Regions from separate parts of the Pseudomonas sp. RL_15y_Pfl2_60 genome, predicted to be linked through region 1. Evidence: predicted binding sites of a transcription regulator. Region 1 holds the regulator's gene; each other region holds the start of a gene.

Region 1 (7,341 bases):
CAGGGCAACTTGGGCATCCCGCTGTTGCTGCTGGTCATGCTTGGCATGGTCATGTTGCCGATCCCTCCGTTTCTGCTCGACGTGCTGTTTACCTTCAGCATTGCCTTGTCGATCGTGGTGCTGCTGGTCAGTATCTACGCCTTGCGTCCGCTGGATTTCGCGGTATTCCCGACCATCTTGCTGGCGGCAACCTTGCTGCGTCTGGCGCTTAACGTCGCTTCCACGCGAGTGGTGCTGCTCCACGGTCATGATGGCCATGCCGCAGCGGGGCAGGTGATCCAGGCCTTTGGCGAGGTGGTGATTGGCGGTAACTACGTTGTGGGTATCGTGGTCTTCGCCATCTTGATGATCATCAACTTTGTGGTGGTTACCAAGGGTGCTGGGCGTATTTCCGAAGTGAGCGCGCGTTTTACCCTCGACGCGATGCCCGGTAAGCAAATGGCGATCGACGCCGATCTCAACGCCGGTCTTATTGAGCAAGCAGAGGCCAAAAAGCGCCGCTCCGAAGTGTCCCAGGAAGCGGATTTCTACGGTTCGATGGACGGTGCCAGCAAATTCGTGCGTGGTGATGCCATTGCCGGTCTGCTGATTCTATTTATCAACCTGATTGGCGGCATCGCCATTGGTATCTTCCAGCACAGTTTGAGTTTTGCCGATGCTGGCAAGGTCTACACCTTGCTGACCATTGGTGACGGTCTGGTTGCGCAGATTCCGTCGCTGTTGCTGTCGACGGCGGCAGCAATCATGGTGACCCGGGTGTCCAGCTCGGAAGACATGGGCGCGCAGGTCAACCGCCAGATGTTTGCCTCGCCGCGCGCATTGGCCGTGGCTGCAGCCATCATGATTGCCATGGGGTTGGTGCCGGGGATGCCGCATTTCTCCTTTATCAGCCTGGGCCTGGTGGCTGCCGGTGCGGCGTACTGGATCGCCAACAAGCAGCGCAAGGTCAAGGAAGAGGAAGTTAAGGAAGTCCAGCGCCAGCAAGAACAATTGCCAGCCCAGCGTGCCCAGGACGTCAAGGAACTGGGTTGGGATGATGTGATGCCAGTCGATATGGTCGGCCTGGAGGTCGGGTATCGGCTGATTCCGCTGGTTGATCGCAATCAGGGTGGTCAATTGCTTGCGCGGATCAAGGGCGTGCGTAAAAAGCTGTCGCAGGAGATGGGGTTCTTGATGCCTTCGGTGCACATTCGCGACAACCTTGATCTGCAGCCAAATGCTTATCGCCTGACCTTGATGGGCGTGAGCGTGGCGGAGGCGGAAGTCTATCCGGACCGTGAGTTGGCGATTAACCCGGGGCAGGTATTTGGCACGCTCAACGGGGTTGCCGCCAAAGATCCGGCGTTCGGCCTTGAAGCCGTGTGGATTGATGTCAATCAGCGTGACCAGGCGCAGTCGCTGGGTTACACCGTGGTCGACGCCAGTACGGTTGTTGCGACCCATCTCAATCAGGTGCTGCACAAGCACGCCCATGAATTGCTGGGTCATGAAGAAGTCCAGCAGCTTATGCAGCTACTGGCCAAGAGTTCGCCCAAGCTGGCCGAGGAGTTGGTACCAGGGTTGGTGTCGCTGTCGACCCTGCTTAAAGTGCTGCAGGCACTGTTGCAGGAACAGGTGCCGGTGCGTGACATTCGGACCATCGCCGAGGCCATCGCCAATGTCGCGCCAAAGAGTCAAGATCCCGCCGCTATGGTTGCAGCAGTTCGCGTTTCGCTATCCCGCGCAATTGTGCAAAGCATTGTGGGACTAGAGCCCGAGCTGCCTGTGATTACCTTGGAGCCAAGGTTGGAACAGATATTGCTAAATAGCGTACAGAAGGCCGGTCAAGGTTCCGAAGAAGGCATCTTGCTGGAGCCGGGCATGGCTGAAAAGCTGCAACGTTCCTTGATCGATGCAGCGCAGCGTCAGGAAATGCTTGGCAAGCCAGTGATACTTCTGGTTGCCGGGCCGGTTCGGGCGATGCTCTCGCGCTTTGCGCGAATGGCGGTAGCCAATGCCCATGTGTTGGCTTACCAGGAAATACCCGATAACAAGCAGGTCACCATCGTTGCGACGGTGGGTCAGAATTAAGCGGTGCTGAATCGCACAGATGTTGTCCAGCCGCCGCAAAACCGAGGTCACAGGTATGCAGGTTAAACGCTTTTTTGCTGCCGATATGCGTCAAGCCATGAAGCTGGTTCGTGAAGAACTGGGCGCTGATGCGTCGATCATCGGTAATCGCCGCGTTGCAGGCGGTGTCGAGTTGACCGCTGCGCTGGATTACCAGGTTCCTGCGGCCCCGGTGCGCCAACCGAATCCTGCCCTGGAAACCGAGTTGCGCAAAACACAGTCGAAAATTGCTGCGGCCCATGCTGAATTGAGCCTGCGCGTTGAGCCTGAGGTGGCCAAGGATTTGCAGCTATTTGCTGAGTTGTCGGCGCAGGTTGAAAGCCCGCTGGATGCTGCCGTGCGTGCGTCTTCCAAAGCGGCGGCTGCGGCGGTTGATCAAAACACTATCGATGCCATGCGTTCAGAGTTGTCTGGTCTGCGTGAGCTGATCGAAGTCCAGCTCGGTTCTATCGCCTGGGGCCAGATGCAAACCCGTCGGCCTCAACAAGCCAATCTATGGCGTCGCCTGCAGCGCATGGGCTTGCCGGCAGACGTCGCCCGGCCCTTGCTGGAGCGCGTCAGCGAGATTGCCGAGCCTCGCCAGGCCTGGCGCATGTTGTTGGCGCATATGGCTCACGCCATTCAGATCCCCAAGCAAGAGCCTCTTGAACAGGGCGGTGTTATAGCCTTGGTCGGGCCAGCAGGCATGGGCAAGACCACGACCATTGCCAAGCTGGCCGCACGCTACGTGCTGAAGTTTGGCGCACAGAATATTGCGTTGGTCAGCCTGGATAGCTATCGCATCGGCGCTCAGGAACAGTTGAAAACCCTGGGCCGCATCCTTAATGTGCCGGTGACTCTGGTTGATCCCAGCCAATCGCTGACCCAGGTCATCACGCCCTTGATGCGCAAACGCGTGGTTTTGATTGATACTGCAGGCTTGCCGGCAAATGACCCGGCGCTGCGGATGCAGCTTGAAGCCTTGTCGAGCCGCTCGATTAATGCGAAAAACTACCTGGTAATGGCCGCGACCAGTCAGAATCAGGTACTGAAATCGGCTTATCATAGTTACAAGCGCTGTGGGCTTATGGGTTGTATTCTGACTAAACTGGATGAAGCAGCAAGTATGGGTGAGGTTCTGGGGTTGGCGATGAGTCAGCGCCTGCCAGTTGCCTACGTGACTGATGGCCCCCGCATTCCTGATGATTTACAGCTGCCGCGCAGCCATCAGTTGGTCAGCCGCGCAGTTGGCCTTCAAGCTCAAGAGGAACCCTGTGAAGACACCATGGCTGAAGTCTTTGCGGGCCTTTACCAGCAACCGGCAAAACAGGCGAGTTGATGCGTCACCACATGATCTTTGATACAGCTTGCATGCAAGCTTGTTGTGTTCATCTTAGTCGAAGCTCAATGGACAAGATGCTTCTGACCAACGTGAACAAGGAGCGTAATTAAATGGCTATGCACCCAGTGCAAGTAATTGCAGTTACTGGTGGTAAGGGCGGCGTCGGTAAAACCAACGTATCCGTCAACCTGGCAATGGCGCTGGCCGAGGAAGGCAAGCGCGTAATGCTGATGGATGCTGACTTGGGGCTGGCGAACATCGATGTACTGCTGGGGCTTACACCGAAGCGTACGCTGGCAGATGTCATCAGTGGCGAATGCGACATGCGCGACGTGGTTATCCAGGGGCCATGCGGTATTCGCATTGTGCCTGCTGCGTCAGGCACGCAAAGCATGGTCCAGTTATCACCCATGCAGCATGCCGGTTTGATCCAGGCGTTTAGCGACATCAGTGAAAATATCGACGTGTTGATTGTCGACACCGCTGCCGGAATCGGCGACTCGGTTGTCAGCTTCGTTCGCGCGGCGCAAGAAGTGCTGGTGGTGGTTTGTGATGAGCCAACGTCAATCACCGATGCCTACGCCCTGATCAAACTGCTCAATCGCGATTACGGCATGAATCGCTTCCGGGTGCTGGCCAATATGGCGCACACCCCGCAAGAGGGGCGAAACCTGTTCGCTAAACTGAGCAAGGTCACAGACCGTTTCCTCGATGTTGCACTGCAATACGTCGGCACCGTTCCTTATGACGAGTCGGTACGCAAAGCCGTGCAGAAGCAACGTGCAGTTTTTGAAGCATTTCCACGTTCAAAATGCTCCATGGCGTTTCGAGCAATAGCCCAGAAGGTCTGCACCTGGCCTTTACCTGCCAATCCGCGCGGGCATCTGGAGTTTTTTGTCGAGCGTCTGGTGCAACAACCTGCTACTGACACGCCGGCATGACAGCGGCGTCTGGACTTCGAATGTATAGCAAAGCGCAAGGTAAAGACTTGCAACATCAGCTGATTGAACGGTATGCGCCACTGGTCAAGCGGATTGCCTATCACCTTTTGGCGCGCTTGCCCGCGAATGTCCAGGTCGATGATTTGATTCAAGCCGGGATGATCGGCTTGCTTGAAGCTTCAAAAAAATACGACGGCTCCAAAGGTGCAAGTTTTGAGACTTTTGCCGGTATTCGTATCCGCGGCTCAATGCTCGATGAAGTGCGCAAAGGTGATTGGGCACCGCGTTCGGTGCATCGCAATAGCCGCATGGTCAGTGATGCAATTCGATTAATTGAAGCAAAAACAGGTCGTGACGCTAAAGATCACGAAGTTGCGGCCGAACTCCAATTGAGTCTCGAAGATTACTACGGCATTCTTGGCGACACTTTGGGCAGCCGCCTATTCAGTTTTGACGACCTGCTTGAGGACGGAGAAAATAGCGGCCTGCATGAAGATGTAAGTAACGGTCAGTCAGGGCCTTCACGCGAGTTTGAGGAAGAGCGCTTTCAAAAAGCACTTGCCGATGCAATTGGCAACTTGCCAGAGCGCGAGCAATTGGTTCTTTCGTTGTATTACGACGAAGAACTCAACCTCAAGGAAATCGGTGAAGTGCTGGGCGTGAGTGAGTCTCGGGTAAGTCAATTGCACAGCCAATGCGCCGCACGTTTGCGCGCGCGCCTGGGTGAGTGGCGAGCCGGATAATAGTTGGATACTGAAAACCTTGTATAGCGAGGCACGCATGTGCCTAGCCAGGCCGGTTTCACGATTATAGGGTGCATTCAGGCTGCTGAATGCACTGGGGAAGGTACGGAGGTCGACTTGGACAAGAACATGAAAATCCTCATCGTTGATGACTTTTCAACGATGCGCCGCATTATTAAAAACCTCCTGCGTGACCTGGGGTTTACCAACACTGCTGAAGCCGATGACGGCACAACCGCACTGCCAATGCTGCAAAGCGGCAGTTTCGATTTTCTGGTGACTGACTGGAACATGCCGGGAATGACCGGTATCGAGTTGTTGCGCGCAGTGCGTGCGGATGAACGGTTGAAACAACTGCCAGTACTTATGGTGACCGCTGAAGCCAAACGTGACCAGATCATCGAGGCTGCGCAAGCCGGTGTGAATGGCTACGTGGTGAAGCCCTTCACTGCTCAAGTGCTTAAAGAAAAAATAGAAAAGATATTTGAGCGTGTAAACGGCTGATGTCTGCGCTGAGGTTGTTATGGAACACGATGATTCCCAAGTGGGTGACTTTGAATCGACCCTGAAAAGTAATGCCCACCAATTGCTCGAAAGCCTTGAACGCGGCAATTTTGGTGATGCGGTCCAGGTTATCAATGAACTGAACAAAGTGCGCGACCGTGGTCTTTATCACGAAGTCGGCAAGCTGACGCGCGAGTTGCACAGCGCAATAGTCAACTTCCAGCTTGACCCGCGCCTACCGCATGCGACTGAAGTCTCGCAGATTACCGACGCAACCGAACGCCTCAATTACGTGGTGACGATGACCGAAGATGCGGCCAATCGCACCATGGATCTGGTCGAGCAAAGCGCGCCGCTGGTTAATGATATCCGAACCGAAGCGCAAAGCCTGAGTGCCGATTGGGGGCGTTTCATGCGCCGCGAGATGGGCGCCGAGGATTTTCGTGAGCTGGCCAAGCGGGTCGAGTTGTTCCTGGTCAACAGCGAACGAGACAGTGGCAAGTTGTCAGGGCACTTGAACGACATCCTCTTGGCGCAAGACTACCAAGACTTGACTGGCCAGGTGATAAAGCGCGTCACCCAGCTGGTCACTGAAGTTGAAAGCAATCTGCTCAAGTTGATGCTCATGGCCACTCAGGTTGATCGCTATGCAGGCATCGAACATGACCAGGAAGCATTGCGTGCAGAAAAACAACAAGAAAAAAATCCATCTCAGGGTGAAGGTCCGCAGATTCATGCCGATAAGCTTGATGACGTCGCTGCAAGTCAGGATGACGTCGATGATCTGTTGTCCAGTCTGGGATTTTAGGAGCACGTCCATATGAGCTTCGGCGCCGATGAAGAAATTCTCCAGGACTTCCTGGTAGAGGCCGGCGAGATACTCGAACAATTGTCCGAGCAGTTGGTTGAGCTTGAGAGCCGCCCGGATGATATGAATCTGCTCAATGCGATTTTTCGGGGATTTCACACAGTTAAAGGCGGTGCCGGTTTTCTCCAGCTTAATGAGCTGGTGGAGTGCTGCCATATTGCGGAAAACGTCTTCGATATATTGCGCAAAGGTGAGCGCCGGGTCGATTCGGAGTTGATGGACGTCGTGCTTGAAGCGCTGGACGCCGTCAATGGCATGTTCAGTGAAGTACGTGAAGGTGTCACGCCCACTGCCGCGACCCCGGAGCTATTGGCCGCGTTGGCCCAGTTGGCTGAGCCAACGCCTGCAGCAGGTGCCGCTAGCCCAGCGCCAGTTGCCGAACCGGTCATTGCACCGACTGCCTCAGTGTCGACTGCCGCAGCATCGACTGCCGCAACTTCCAACGATATTACCGACAGCGAATTTGAACAGTTGCTCGACGCCCTTGGCGAAACTCCGCAACAGGTCGATGCCCCGGCGGCCAGTGATGAAATCACTGACGATGAGTTTGAGTCGCTACTTGATCAATTGCACGGCAAGGGCCAGTTCGCCGCGGGCGAGGTTTCAGCTAGCCCAGCCAAAGTTGAGGCAGCTCCTGAAGCTCCGGCTGGCGAATCGACCAGTGACGAGATCAGCGATGATGAGTTTGAAGCCTTGCTCGATCAGTTGCATGGCAAAGGCCAGTTTGTAGCGCCCAAGGCGGTTGAGCCTGCGGCTGCTTCAGTGCCGGTTGAAAGCGCTTCTGCGCCAGCGGTTGCCGGTGATGAAATCAGCGACGACGAATTTGAAGCCTTGCTTGACGAGTTGCACGGCAAG
Region 2 (7,341 bases), 290 kb from region 1:
TAAATGCGTACCCGCGCATTCTCGCCATGACGGCGCGTTGTGAAGCCCTCGAAGCCTTCAAGCAAGCGGCTCCGGAGGTGCAACCCGACGCAACTTAAGGTTTACCAGCCTTGCGGGGAGAGAGGCGTGCCAGCCATGGCTGGCGCCGCTGAACTCTTCATCACTCCGCCGCGCCATAAGCGCAGCGGGTTAGATCCCGTCACAGATAAAAACAACAGGTGACGCATGACCCGAGAAAAACCGAAAAACCTCTGGCTCTCTCGCTGGGGCTTTATTCTTGCCGCGACTGGCTCTGCCGTGGGCCTGGGCAATATCTGGAAATTCCCTTACATCACTGGTGAATACGGCGGCGGCGCTTTCGTGCTGATGTACCTTGCTTGCATCTTAGCCATTGGTATTCCGGTGATGATGACCGAGATCGCCATCGGTCGCCGGGGTCGCGGCAGCCCGATTGATGCGATTGGCCGCGTGGTCAAGGAGAACAGCGGCAATCCGCTGTGGAAGGCGGTTGGCGGCATGGCCATGCTTGCCGGGTTCATGATTCTGTGTTTTTACGTGGTGGTTGCCGGTTGGGCCTTTGCCTACACCTGGAAAATGCTTGATGGCTCGCTCGCAGCGACTAGCGTTGATGCGCTGGGCGCGGTATTTGAGGCACACAATGCCAACCCCTGGCAGCTTGGCGGCTGGAGCGTACTGGTTGCGCTGTTGACCTTGTGGATTGTCGGCAAAGGCGTACAGAAGGGCATCGAAAACTCGGTACGCTGGATGATGCCGGGACTGGCGGTGATGCTGGTGGCATTGGTCGGCTACGCCTTGACCAGCGGTAGCTTCTCGGCGGGTTTCGACTTTCTGTTCAGCTTTGATGCCTCGAAAATCACTGGCGAAGCGCTGCTTGCCGCCTTGGGCCATGCGTTCTTCACCCTGAGTTTGGCCTCCGGGGCGATTCTGACTTACGGCTCATACATCCCCGACGGCCAGTCGATTGCGCGAACCACCTTCATGGTTGCCATCTGCGATACCGCCGTGGCCTTGTTGGCTGGCCTGGCCATCTTCCCGATTATCTTCGCCAACGGTATGAGCCCGAGTGCCGGGCCTGGCTTGATCTTCATGAGCCTGCCGCTGGCGTTCCAGCAGATGCCTTTTGGCACTGCCTTTGGCGTGCTGTTCTTCGCCATGGTGTCGATTGCTGCGCTGACCTCGGCGATTTCAATGATCGAGGCCACTGTTGCCTATCTCAATGAAAAACACGGTATCAGCCGGGTCAAGTCCGCCGTGGCTTCGGGCGCGGTCTTGTTGGTGATCAGCTTGTTGGCGATGCTCTCGTTCAACTTGCTTGCGGGCTGGACGCCAATGGGCAAGAACTTCTTCGACTGGCTGGATTACCTGACGTCACGCTGGATGATGCCATTGGGCGGTATCTTCATCGTGTTGTTTGCCGGTTATGCATTGCGTGACGAGATCATGCGTGACGAGCTCAATCTGCCGCCGCTGGGTTATGCGCTGTGGCTGTTTATGGTGCGTTACGTGTGCCCGGTGCTGATCATGATCGTCTTCCTCAACGCCCTTGGCTGGCTGGGTTTTGACCCTATTGCGGGCTGGTATTGGATTGCCGGGGCCATTGGTGCGCTGACTATTGTTGGCGAACTGTTTCGCCCGCGAGTAATGCCGGCGTTGGCAGGGCGTTAATCGAGCGAGCAGTTGGCAGACATAAAGCGTGCGGCGAAAACCGCACGCTTTTTTTATGCCAATAAAAAATGCCGGGCAAATTATTGACGCTAAATTAATGGCGAAATACCGCCAGCCTCAGGGTCAAGCTCGGCGTAATGCTGCCGATAAAGCACATCTAGATGTTGTGATTTTCCCATCGGCGGATTGTCTGTTGCTTTGTCCTGCCCGTATATAGAGGCTCTTGCGGGTTATGGCGGATTGATGGCACAAGGCTTGCGATGGTGAAAGGTCCAACAAACACTGTGCCAGTCAAATCTTGCGAATAGGCTGGCGAATTCAGTGAATAAATATAACGGAGTCTCCCCATGTTTTCGTCTGCTACACGCCTCTTCACAGACCTTGCCGTAGGTAAAAAGCTGCTTGGCGGTTTTGCCTTGGTGTTGTTGTTAACGCTGGCCGTTGCCTTGACCGGTTATTGGGCTGTGGAGGCTGTCGCGGGTAGACATGAGCAGGTTAGTCAGTTCTCGGAGATCGATGCGGCAGTCCTTGAAGCTAGACGCTTTGAAAGTGTCTTTGCGCAGAAGAAAACCGCTGAGGCCGCAGCCAAAACCAATCAGCAGTTGACTGTGATCAAGCAACTGGTCGCGACGCAGGCCGGTTCTGCGGATACTGAGCAAAAAGCCCAGCTCCAAGCCATGGATGAAGCCGTCAGCCAATACCAGCAGCAGTTCGATGTCTTTGTGCGGCTCAATGATCAGGCGCGCGCTGCCCGTGAGCAAATGAGCAAGGCTGCAGGAGAGGCCCGTGACCAGTTTGATGTGATTGAGTTTGAAATGTATGACGCCGTGCGTGAGTTGCGCTTGCAGGGCGACAACCTCAAAGGCAGCGACCCCCTGACCCTGGCTGAAACTGCTTCGGGCTTGAGCAAGCGCATGCTTGACCTGCGCAGTAATGAAAGCTTGTACATCATTGATAGGTCGGCCGATGCCTTGAAGGACTGGAAGTACACCAACGAGGATTTGGAAACCGTTGCGCGTAATTTGATGATCTGGCTAACCGATGAGCAAAAGAGCTCAATCACTGCTGCATTGGATGCGCTCAAGGTCTATCAGCAAGCGTTTTATAATTACCAGCAGGTGCTCAGCCAGAGTGAAAGCGCTGAAAAAACCATGCTGGAAAAGGCTCAGGCAGTACTGAGCCTGGTTGAAGCGGCCAAGGCGACTGAAGATAGCCGCATGCTTGATATTCGCAATCAAGCCTTGCTGGCTCTGATTGTCATGGCCCTGGCGGCCACCGTTATCGGTGTGTTGGCAGCGCTGTTGATTACCCGCTCGATTGTCACTCCATTGCGTCAAGCCGTGACCTTTGCCGAGCAAATTGCCGAGGGCAATCTAAGTCAAGATATCGCGAGCAACCGTGGCGATGAAGTCGGCCAGCTAATGTCAGCCATGCAGCGCATGACCTTGAGCTTGCGTGAGCTTATCGGCCATATCGGCGGCGGTGTGGGACAAATTGCGGCAGCTGCCGAGCAACTTTCGGCAATCACGGCGCAAACCAGCTCTGGTGTGCAAGAGCAGAAAACCGAAACCGAACAGACGGCAACCGCAATGCATGAAATGGCCGCGACTGTACAAGAAGTTGCGCAGAATGCGGACCAGGCATCGGTCGCTGCGCGTGAGGCCGATCAAGAAGCGCAGCAGGGCAATCAAGTTGTGCAACAGGCGGTGGGCCAGATTAATAGCCTGGCCGGTGAGGTTGAGCAATCCGCCCAGGCCATCCAGGCGTTGAACCTGGAGAGCGAGCGCATCGGCAGCGTGCTTGAGGTGATTCGTTCAGTGGCGGAGCAGACCAATCTGTTGGCCTTGAATGCCGCGATCGAAGCGGCGCGCGCGGGCGAACAGGGCCGTGGTTTTGCGGTAGTGGCCGATGAGGTCCGGGCGCTGGCGCAACGCGCCTACAGTTCCACCGAGGAAATCGAAACGCTGATTGCTGGCCTGCAGTCCATGGCCAAAGATGCAGTCACCCAGATGGACAGCAGCTTGAGCCTGACCCAGCGTACCGTGGTGCTCGCTGGCCAGGCTGGCGATGCATTGGGCCGCATTACCCAGTCGGTGAGCACCATCGAGCAGATGAATCATCAAATCGCCGCTGCCGCCGAAGAGCAAAGTAGCGTGGCGGAGAACATCAGCGAGAGCATTACCCGGGTTCGTGATATCGGCGAGCAAAGCGCCTCGGCGAGCGAGCAAACGGCAGCCTCAAGCGCCGAACTGGCGCGCCTGGGTGTCGAGCTACAAGGCCTGGTCAAGCAATTCAGGGTTCAGTAAGCCTTCGATGCAAACCAAGAATGGCGGACGCAAAAAACGTCGTCCGCCATCACTGCGTAGGGTGCGACAACGCGAAGCTTGTCCACCGCAAGCCTTGGTGCAGATGGCGCACATGGCGGACAGAAAAGCGCTGTCCGCTCTACAGTCGGTTCTGGCTGATCAAGGGCTTGCTAAGCTCACTGGCCCAAAGTGCCAGCGGTACAGGTGTTTGCGGCTGCCAAATGCGCGTCCACAATAGCTTCAGGCGGTTAAGGTCGCCGCGCTCGACCGGCCAACGCTGGATCTCATCTTGCACCTGCCACTTGCCGTCTTGCCAGTGGGCAAAGTCAAAGCGAAAGGGGTGAAAACCGGTCATTCCAAGGCGCAGGTCGGTGACGATCAAATGGTCGCCAATCCGGTCATAACGCAATACGCCATCGGTAAACCAGCTAAGTCGGGCGAGCGCCGGTGAGCCAGCCAGTGTCTTGCCCAGTTCTGTACCCAATGGGATGCGTTCAAGGGTGGGAGGGGCGCTATCAAACCAGCCGGACAACGCCTCGTAGTAATTATCGCCATCGACAACAATCACGCGCCATAACAGGGTGTTGAAGGGCGTCGGTGTGCTGAAAATCTGCTGCGCCTTTATGCCCTGTTGGTTCAACTGTGCTTCGACACGCTGCTCGGCGACATTCTTGCCCACCAGGCTCGATGCCAGGTAAAGGCTTGAAATGGCCAGCGCAATCGCAGGCGCTTTGCCAACCTTACCGCCCAGGCCGTAGATCAGCCCCAGTAACATCGCGGCTAGCAATGGCAAGGTGTAGAGCGGATCGATGATAAAGATGCTCGACCAGGCAACAGGTGTCGTGGTCATCGGCCAGAACAGCTGGGTGCCATAACTGGTGAAACTGTCGAGCAGCGGGTGAGTGGCCAGGACCAGCCAGAGCGTCAGCAATAATCGCTGGCTGGAATACCCGGGGTTGGGCGCAAAGCGTCTGATCAGCAAGGTCAATAGCAGTGCTACGCCACTGAGTACGAATATCGAGTGGCTAAAGCCGCGGTGATAGGTCATCTGTGCGACAGCGTCGCCGTAATGAATCAGCACGTCCATATCCGGCAGTGTGCCGAGCAGCCCGCCATAGAGCAGTGCCTTGCGACCTTGCCAGCGGCCGAGCAACGCGCCCTGGATACCGGCACCAAGCACTACCTGTGTAAGCGAATCCATTGCGAGTCCTCATATTCGAACAGCGCCTAGGTTAACCGGATCTGGCTTGCGGCAATGCAGCGAAATGTACTAAAAAACATTTCAATGTCGAGCCGAGTTTGCAGGTCAGCGCCAGCTGATGTTGTATTGTGCAGGCCTATTCGTGTTCAAGGACTTGCCATGCTGGTGGTTTCAAACAGTGTTCAGCTCCCTGATGATGAGATTGAGCTAACTGCAATCCGGGCTCAAGGCGCAGGCGGACAGAACGTCAACAAGGTGTCCAGCGCCATGCACCTGCGCTTTGACAGCCAGGCATCGTCATTGCCGCCCTTCTATAAAGAGCGGTTGATGACGCTGCGTGATAGCCGAATTACGGCCGATGGTGTGGTGATTATCAAGGCCCAGCAGTTTCGCACCCAGGAGAAAAATCGGGCCGATGCCTTGGCGCGTTTGTGCGAGTTGATTCTCAGTGCGGGCAAGACCGAGAAAGCCCGGCGCCCAACCAAGCCGACCCTTGGTTCCAAGAAGCGTCGGCTGGAAGGCAAAACCAAGCGCGGCGCAATCAAGGCTGGGCGTGGGCGTGTGGATTTTTAGTCGCGAGCAATTGGCGGTTTAGTCCCATTCAGGTGCAAAGCCAGGGTTGGCCAAGCGTTCACCGCGATCGAGCTGCGCTATTTCGTTCATTTCAGCTTCGCTCAGTTTAAGGTTCATTGCCTGCAGGTTGCTTTGCAGGTTGCTGCGTTTGGTTGAAGACGGGATCACGGCGAAACCCTGTTGGAGCAGCCAGGCCAGCGACACCAAGGCAGGGGTGCTGTTGTGAGTGCTGGCGATACGCTGCAATAGCGGGTCGCTCATTACCTTGCCGTAAGCCAGCGGCATGTAGGCGGTTAGCTGCAAGCCATTTTCCCGGGCAAACTCAACCACTTTGCGGTTTTGCAGGTACGGGTGGATTTCGACTTGGTTAGTGGCGATCTGTTCGGCTCCGACCGTTTCAAAGGCTTGCTGCATGTGCTTGATGGTGAAGTTGGAAATCCCAATCTCACGGGTCAGCCCCTGGGCTTTGGCTTCAAGCAAGGCACTCATATATTCGCTGACCTGGATTTCATCCTTGGGCGACGGCCAGTGGATCAGGGTCAGGTCGACATAATCGGTCTGCAATTTGCTCAAGCTTTGCTTGAGGCTTGGAATCAGTGCGTTGCCAGCCAGATTGTCGGTCCAGATCTTGGTGGTCAGGTACAGGTCGTCGCGTGCCACTGCGCTGGCAGCAATTGCCCGGCCGACTTCGGCCTCATTGCCATAAATCTGCGCGGTGTCGATGTGCCGGTAACCGAGCTCAAGGCCCATGGTGACCGAGTCTATGGCTTGTTGGTCTTTCAGGCGGAATGTGCCGAGGCCAAATGCTGGAAGAGACATTATTTGCTCCTTAGGTAATGGGTAAAAATTTAGCGCGATAACCTAGCTGACAGCCTAACGGGCTCATCGTTTAGTTTTAGCGTTGCAAGATCGGAGTTCTGCAGATTTGGATTTGCTTGAGTTTGCAGCCTTTATTCATGCGCAGTAATAGGGTTGCAGGTCAAACATAATTGACTAAAATTCACTAATGAAAACGACCTTAGATGAATTGCAAGCCTATGTGATGGTGGTCGACAGCGGCTCTATCACGGCGGCAGCCGAGCAACTTGAGCAAACCGCTTCGGGCGTGAGTCGTGCGTTAAGCCGGCTTGAGGAAAAACTCGATGTAACCCTGATGCGTAGAACCACGAGGCGCCTGGATGTTACCGAGGAGGGCATGGTTTTTCTGGCTCAGGCGCGCAAGATCCTGGCATCGGTGGAGGAGGCCGAAGAACAAATGGCGCTGCGCCGGCAACTCCCAGCCGGGCGGTTGCGGGTCAATGCGGCTGCGCCTTTTATGTTGCATAGCATAGTGCCGCTGGTTGCGGGGTTTCGTCAGCAGTATCCGGATATCGAGCTTGAGCTTAACAGCAGTGATCAGATCATTGATTTGCTTGAGCAGCGCACGGATATTGCGATCCGGATTGGACCGCTGCGAGACTCAACGCTGCACGCGCGTCCGCTCGGAGGTAGCCCGCGGCGCATTTTGGCCAGCCCCGAATACCTGAAGCAGCATGGTGAGCCCAAATCAGTTGCGAGTTTAAGCCAGCACAGTTT
Region 3 (7,341 bases), on a different contig from region 1:
CGTTGAGTGCAGTGACTTCCACACCAACAGTTTGCAAGCAACGTGACACCTGCTTACGGGCCACCGACGAGTCATCAACAATCAACACATGCTGCTTGACCGCCTTGACATGGGTGGCGGCGTCGACAACGCCCTCTGAAATAGCCTCCGAGGTTGGCGACACCTCAGCCAGCACTTTCTCTACATCAATGATTTCAACCATCTGTTGATCGAGGTGGGTCACCGCCGTCAGGTAATGATCGCGGCCCGTGCCTTTTGGCGGCGGCAGGATCTCTTCCCAGTTCATGTTGACGATGCGCTCAACCGCACTGACCAAAAACCCCTGGGTCTTGGTGTTGTACTCGGTGATGATCACAAAACTGTTTTTGAGATCCGCCAGTGGCTTGCAGCCTGTTGCCAGCGACAAGTCAATAATCGGAATGGTGCCACCACGGATATTGGCAACCCCGCGCACCACGGAATTGGACTTGGGCATTACGGTCAGGCGCGGACACTGCAATACCTCTTTGACCTTGAACACATTGATTCCATACAGCTGCTTTCCTTCGAGGCGAAACAGCAGCAGCTCCAAACGATTTTGTCCGACTAACTGGGTGCGTTGATTCACCGAGTCCATGACACTAGCCATGCCCACACTCCTTAAAAAATGCGCCCGTAGAACTGAGGTTAGCAGGCGGCACGGGCCTTGCACGCTAATCAATATGACCGTAAAAACGACGTTATCTCGACAGATCTTGGCAAAAAGCCATCAATTAGTAATGGCTTTACTGGTGCCCGTGACTGTCGGTTTCAGCCCAACGGCTGCGGCAACTTCAACCCTGCCTAACCAGCTTATCGGCGCCGCCCAGGGTTTTCTTGAGGTCGCGGTGGTCGACTACTTGCAGCGCAGCGATATCAGTGGCCGACATGAGATTGAAATCAACCGCCTTGACCCCCGGTTGCGCTTGCCCCTGTGCGACAAGGATTTGACAACCACCCTGGAAAGCCCAGCTGAGCCCATTGGCCGCGTCACGCTGCGGGTGCGCTGCGGCGGCTCCTCGCCCTGGACTATTTTTGTCCCGGCTCAGGTACGCCTGTATCGCGAAGTGGTCACGGCAACACGTCCGTTAAAACGTGCCAGCGTGATCAGCGAATACGACGTAACATTGGCGGAGCGCGATGTCGGCCAGCTCAACCATGGCTACCTGACCTCGGTCCAGCAGGCAATCGGCAAAAAACTGACGCGCCCGGTTCGGCCCGATCAGGAGTTGACCCCAGTCTATATAGAACAAGCTGAAGTTATCCGGCGTGGCGATCAGGTCGTAATCAGCGCGAAAACCGGTACGATAAATGTGAGAATGCCGGGCGAAGCCTTGTCAGACGGGGCTATGGGCAGACAAATCAATGTCCGCAACCAGCGTTCACAACGTATTATCAAGGCCCGGGTAACAGGCCCGGGGCAAGTCGAAGTAGCAATGTAGGCATGATTCTTGATTGTTCTTGCCAAGACGTTTTCTTACACTGTGCTGCGTGCAAAATAGGTGGCGTACTTCAGAACTTATAGCCGCCTTTGTGTCTCAAAAGATTCCCGGAAAGGAATCAACAGCGACAGTTCAACTGAACATCAGCCATACTGAACTCGACGCTTTTTTTAATTACGAGAATCCCTAAAGTTTTTGCATGCACAGCCGATAAGCAGGTAAGCGTCCAAACAAATCAGAGGTTTACGATCATGGTCATCGACTTCAATCGACCAAGCAACGCACCTACCCCGGCAAGCTCCGGGCGGACCAGCGGCGCCCAGTCAGGTGTTCGCGCGGATGAGAAGACATCCAACTCGACAGCCGCGAGCAACACCCAGACCGAGTCGAACAAGAGCGGTGAGACAGTGCATTTGAGTCAAGAGGCTCAGCAACTGCAGAGCATTGGCGACAAACTTAACGAACTGCCAACCGTGGACAAAGAGCGCGTTGCCCAGATCAAGCAGGCCATTGCTGACGGCACCTATAAAGTCGATGCCCAGCGTACAGCCAGCAAACTGCTTAACTTCGAGTCCCAGCGCTAAGCTTGATGCCTGTTTTGCCAGGCGCTAGCTGCGGCGCTGGAATGTTGGACGCCTAACTTCCAAGAGCCTACGATGCAAGACTCCTCAATGCTTCAGCTGTTCAACGACGATATCGGCATCAGCGAGCAATTGCTTGAACTGATTGACAGCGAGCATCAAGCGTTGGGCGAGCGCGACCTCGACACCCTGCAACAGATTCTCAACGCCAAGCAACCCCTGCTCAGTCAACTCGGCCAGCACGCCCAGAGCCGCGCACAGCTATTGCAAAGCCTGCAACTAAGCGCTGACCTTGAAGGCTTGCAAGCGCTTGCAGCAAGCAGCCCAATGGGCGCCGAGCTGCTTGAAAAAAGCAGCAAGCTGACCCAACTACTGGAACGCTGCCAAACCGGCAACCTGCGTAATGGACGCTTGATCCGCTCAAGCCAGACGTCAACGCGCAGCATGCTCAGCATCCTCAATGGCAATGAAACACCGAGCCTCTACGACAGCAGCGGCAGCGCCTCACGCGGTGTTAACCAGCGCCCTCTGAGCCAAGCTTAAAATCTCAGCACATAGCGCGCACACGATGTCATTTTGACAGTATGCTAGCGCCATAAAAATCAGTTTGGATTTGGAGTAGACAGGACTGTGTCCAGCCCTTTTGCCGAGGAAGACGGCCCGCAACCGCCAAGAGTGCTAAAAGCGCCAATGGAGATCGCAGCCACACTGCGTCAACTCGAACAGAATCATGATCCGCTGGTGATTAGTTTCCACGAAAGAAACCAGCGCTTTCAAAGCTTCTTGATTGAGGTTGATCCAGATAAAGGACGGCTGATTTTCGACGAATTAGTACCCAATGACGGTGAGCGCTTCCTGAAAAATGCCGAGCCTTTCAGTGTTGAGTCATCGCGCGAAGGCGTGCGCGTTGCCTGGCAATGTGATGATTCCGCGCAAATCAGCGAGCACAATGGGTTGCGCTGTTATTTCTGCGCCATGCCATCGCAAGTTCACTATCATCAACGCCGCAGTGCATTTCGCGCGGCATTGAAGCTCAGCGAACTGGTCGCCATCAGCCTCAAGGGTGAAAAGCTGGCAAAACCCTTGAGCGGGCAGATGCTGGATATTTCGGCCACTGGCTGCAAAATCCGCATCCCAGGCGACGTCAGCCAGAGCCTCAAGCCTGGCATGATCTACGAAGAGCTGGTCGCCCAACTGCCCTTTGGCGCAATGACAGCCCCCATAGAGCTGCGCCATGTGCACTATAATGAGAAGCTCGACATCAGCATGATCGGTGTACGCTTCTACCGCATGAGCGGGTTGGTTCAGCGTCAGGTCGAGCGCTTCGTCTATCAGTTGCAGCGCGAAGCCAAGCGCCTGGAAAGCGACACCTTTCTCTAAGAAACCACTGCGCCGGGCTAGATCTCTAGCCCAGGTGCATGCCCAACGAAGCCAGGCGACGCAGGTCTTCAGGGCGATCAACATCCCAGAGCACCGGCAACAGCTCATAGCGCCAATCCAGCTCAGCCAAACGCGCCTGCGTCAGGCTGAGCACTTGCTCTGTCCCCCAAGGCATGTCGCTGAACAGGTGCGAATCATTCTGGCGTAGCCCAATCAGCACATAGCCGCCATCCTCGGCCGGGCCAAGCACAGCGCGTGAATCAATCAAGGCGGCGCGAGCTTGCGCCAGATAGTCGAGATCAATTGCCGGGCAATCGTTACCAATCAACATCACCGCATCGCTTTCAACCAGGCCCAGGGCGGTGATACAGCGCATGCGCTCACCAAGATCCCCGGCAGGCTGCTCGACGACCGTCCAACCATGCTGTTCGGCCAATGCTTGCAACTCGGTATCCGGGCCATCATCCAACCAGAGAAAGCGCTGAGAAAAACCTTCACCTGAAACACTCAATGTATGTTCGACCAGACGCCGCTGCAGGTCGCAAGCGCCCTCAGGACCAAGCGCCGGAATCAACCGGGTCTTGACCCGACCGGGACGCGGCGCCCGCGCCAGCATATGTAAGGAAATAGCTAAACTCATACTCGTGGCCCTCGCTGATAATCGCGTGCCAATGACTCAGGACTCACGCCAAGATAATACGCCAGCCGTAAACGCCACATTAATACTACGGTACGCAGGATGCCATTATGCTCCCAGCGCCGACTGGAGGTCAGCAAAGCCGGGCGTAAACACCTTGGCCGGGCAAGCACCTTGAGTCGGCCGCACAGCTCGACATCCTCCATCAACGCAATATTGGCGTAGCCTTTGAGCGACTCGAAGGTTTGACGCGCAACAAAAATCCCCTGGTCTCCCGTGGCAATAGCACTCACCCGCGAACGCAGGTTGATCATTGCGCCAATCAAGCGCAGCAGCAGGCCAGGGCCAGACAAGCGCACATCAAAACGCCCCCAGATCGGCTGCTCGAGCAAGGTGTCGAGCAAGCTTTGGATAGATCCCGGATCGACCCGCGTATCGGCATGCACAAACCACAGGTAATCACCGTGCGCGGCGGCAGCTCCGGTATTCATCTGTAGCGCCCGCCCGGGCTTGCTCGACAACAGTTGATCGACCAAGGGCTCAGCGACCTCACGGGTGCTGTCATCACTTGCACCATCGACCAGGATGATCTCAGCCCCTGCCGCGCGTAAAGCATTCAGGTCACGCAATAACAACGGCAAGGCTTGAGCTTCGTTACGCGCCGGGATGATAACGCTGAGTAAAGGCCTCACGCATCGTTATCCTTGTGCTTTGCAGCCTCTGGTTGCTCTGGCTCTCGCTCTGGCGCAGCCTCATCTTCCTGCGCGCCATCGGTGTAGGCCACAGTTTCCAGGTCGGCATCGGCTGCAACGGCTGCAGCGGCGACCGCCGAAGCCGTGACCACCGCTGCGGCAATGGTCGCCAACTCAGCGTCCGCAGCGCTTGCATCCACCACTGCTTGCGCATTGGCCTGCTCATCTTCACAGTCCTCGTCGTGCTCATCACACATTTGCTCTTGCACGTACTGCTCTTCGTTACGCGGGTCGAGCGCGGCCACCAGTGGCGAGCTGGCCATACCTTCGGGCATGGCAATGTGATGCAGCGGCGCTTCATCAACCTGATGCACATGCGTAACCTTGGCCGTGCGTACAAAACCGACCAACACCAGGCCGCTTAACACAGTAAATGCATAAAGCATGTTGGCACCGAGAAAGCGCATCAGGAAACCAACCAGCATCGGCCCCACTGCCGCCCCCACGCCAAATACCACCAACAGCATGACCGTCAGCGACACCCGGCGCTCGCTCTCGACGTGGTCATTGGCAAAAGCAACAGCCAAGGGATAAAGACTGAACAGCATAATGCTCACCGCAAAGCCGCACGCAAACAGCAACTCGACTGGCGCGTCCTGGAGCACGGCAAGTGGCAGCGCCATTAAGCTCAGCAATCCCGCGCAGCCACGGATCAACTTGACGCGGTCAGCCCGGTCAGACAGCCAACCCAACGGCACCTGCGCCAACAAACCTGCAAGGATGCAACACCCCATGAACAGACCGACCTGCTCGGTGCTCAAGCCCATACGCGAGCCATACAACGGCCCCAAGCCATAAAAGGAACCGATCAACAAACCCGCGACCCCAATTGTCAGCAATGACAAGGGCACACGTTTAAGAAAGAAGCGCATTTCCAAAGGTGCAGGATGCAGCGGCGCCGGATGCAGCTTGCGCGTCAGCGCCACCGGCACAAGGCACAAGGCAAAGCACAAAGCGACCATCATCAGCAGCTCGACACTGAGTTCAGGGTGCACAACCAGAACCAGCTGACCCAGGATCAATCCCAGATAGGAGGCGCCCATATAGCCTGCAAACACCTTGCCGCGCTGACTTGGGCCCGCCTGCTCGTTCAACCAGCTCTCGATCACCATGTATTGGCACATCATGCACAGGCCGACGACCAGTCGCAGCACCAGCCAGACGGGTAACAACGCAGTCATGCCGTGACCGAGCACCGCAGCCGTGACGATGCCGGCACAGGCAACATAGGCGCGAATGTGACCAACCCTGGCGATCAGCCGGTGGCCCAGCTTGCCACCGAGGACCAGGCCCAGATAGTTCGCAGTCATCAAGGCACCAACCCAAAGACCATCGGCAGTCTCGGCAAGGCGCAAGCCTAGATAGGTGCTGAGCAAACCTGAGCCAAGCAACATCAGCAAAGTGGCGAAATACAGCGAACTAAATGACTTGAAGATCATCGTCATGGGCAGTGCAACTCTCCTGGAACACCTCGACGACCCTGGCGATCGACGTAATACTCCAAAATAAAATGTCGCCGCTCTTCATTAGACGACGATCAGGCTAGACAAATGCATACCTCCGCGTGCAAACGAAACTGCACGGCGGGGTTTCACGCGAACTGTTGAGACGCATCAATTAGATGCCAAGTAACGTTAAGGTCATCGCTTGGCGACAGCCCTACGTTTAGAGAACTCAATGCAACAAATGTTGCACGAGGGGATGAGTCTTTATTGTTAAAACTCCAGCATAGGCTGGAGTTTTAAGCACTACCAATATTTACAGTAGCGCCCAATGTCTTAGTGTATTACGCCTCAGGCATGGGCCGCCAGAACGCGTCGCTCCCAAGGCGTAATTTCATCAAAGAAGCTGGTCAGCTCCATCGACTTGGTCGCGATATAGCCTTCCACAAACTCGGCTCCAAACAGCTCGACCGCAACCGAGCTGGCGCGCAGTTTCTCAATGGCTGCATGCATGGTGCACGGCAATGTCAGCTCTTGCGGCACATCAAAGTCACCTTGAATCGGTTCGCTTGGCTGCAACTCATGTTCAATACCGTACAACCCCGCTGCCAAACTGGCTGCCAGCGCCAAATAAGGGTTGGCATCAGCGCCTGGCAAGCGGTTTTCAACACGACGCGCCACTGGCGAGCTCGCTGGGATACGCAAGCCTGCGGCACGGTTGTCTTCCGACCAACAGGCATTGTTCGGCGAGGCATAAGGGTGGCAAAGACGCTGGTAGGAATTGACGTGCGGCGCGAACAACAGCGTGAAGTCCGCCAGCAATGCTTGCTGCCCACCAATAAAGTTGTAGAAGGCAGCGGTTGCCTGGTCGTCTGCGCCGGTGAAGATATTCTTGCCAGTGCCCTGCTCTATCACGCTCTGATGGATGTGCATCGAGCTACCAGGGGTGTGCGCCAAGGGTTTTGCCATGCACACCACGGTCAAACCATGTTTAAGCGCAACCTCTTTGAGCATGTGCTTGAACATAAAGGTCTGGTCTGCCAGCAACAGCGGGTCACCGTGCAACAGATTAATTTCAAACTGACTGAC

The links. Region 1 encodes FliA, which starts transcription of late flagellar genes. Its sites were predicted from a motif close to CTAAAGTTTNNNNNNNNNNNGCCGNTAA; they were not measured.
Region 2: AACY26_RS07455 (methyl-accepting chemotaxis protein) is a predicted target of FliA. The motif match lies at 1,809-1,836, and genes of this name have one in related genera.
Region 3: flgM (flagellar biosynthesis anti-sigma factor FlgM) is a predicted target of FliA. The motif match lies at 1,647-1,674, and genes of this name have one in related genera.

Annotation. Positions count from the first base shown of each region.
Region 1 covers NZ_CAXAOE010000002.1:791,596-798,936, reverse strand. The annotation lists gene flhA (flagellar biosynthesis protein FlhA) at 1-2,070, shown strand, start outside; gene flhF (flagellar biosynthesis protein FlhF) at 2,126-3,427, shown strand; gene fleN (flagellar synthesis regulator FleN) at 3,541-4,371, shown strand; gene fliA (RNA polymerase sigma factor FliA) at 4,368-5,114, shown strand; gene AACY26_RS08810 (chemotaxis response regulator CheY) at 5,244-5,618, shown strand; gene AACY26_RS08805 (protein phosphatase CheZ) at 5,638-6,426, shown strand; gene AACY26_RS08800 (chemotaxis protein CheA) at 6,439-7,341, shown strand, end outside.
Region 2 covers NZ_CAXAOE010000002.1:502,469-509,809, reverse strand. The annotation lists gene maiA (maleylacetoacetate isomerase) at 1-98, shown strand, start outside; gene AACY26_RS07460 (sodium-dependent transporter) at 226-1,686, shown strand; gene AACY26_RS07455 (methyl-accepting chemotaxis protein) at 2,034-3,992, shown strand; gene AACY26_RS07450 (metal-dependent hydrolase) at 4,132-5,193, opposite strand; gene arfB (alternative ribosome rescue aminoacyl-tRNA hydrolase ArfB) at 5,353-5,766, shown strand; gene dkgB (2,5-didehydrogluconate reductase DkgB) at 5,785-6,585, opposite strand; gene AACY26_RS07435 (LysR substrate-binding domain-containing protein) at 6,773-7,341, shown strand, end outside.
Region 3 covers NZ_CAXAOE010000004.1:13,632-20,972, forward strand. The annotation lists gene AACY26_RS11590 (chemotaxis protein CheV) at 1-628, opposite strand, end outside; gene flgA (flagellar basal body P-ring formation chaperone FlgA) at 759-1,460, shown strand; gene flgM (flagellar biosynthesis anti-sigma factor FlgM) at 1,712-2,044, shown strand; gene AACY26_RS11605 (flagella synthesis protein FlgN) at 2,117-2,584, shown strand; gene AACY26_RS11610 (flagellar brake protein) at 2,672-3,421, shown strand; gene AACY26_RS11615 (TIGR04282 family arsenosugar biosynthesis glycosyltransferase) at 3,447-4,061, opposite strand; gene AACY26_RS11620 (TIGR04283 family arsenosugar biosynthesis glycosyltransferase) at 4,058-4,750, opposite strand; gene AACY26_RS11625 (MFS transporter) at 4,747-6,255, opposite strand; gene AACY26_RS11630 (glutamine synthetase family protein) at 6,604-7,341, opposite strand, start outside.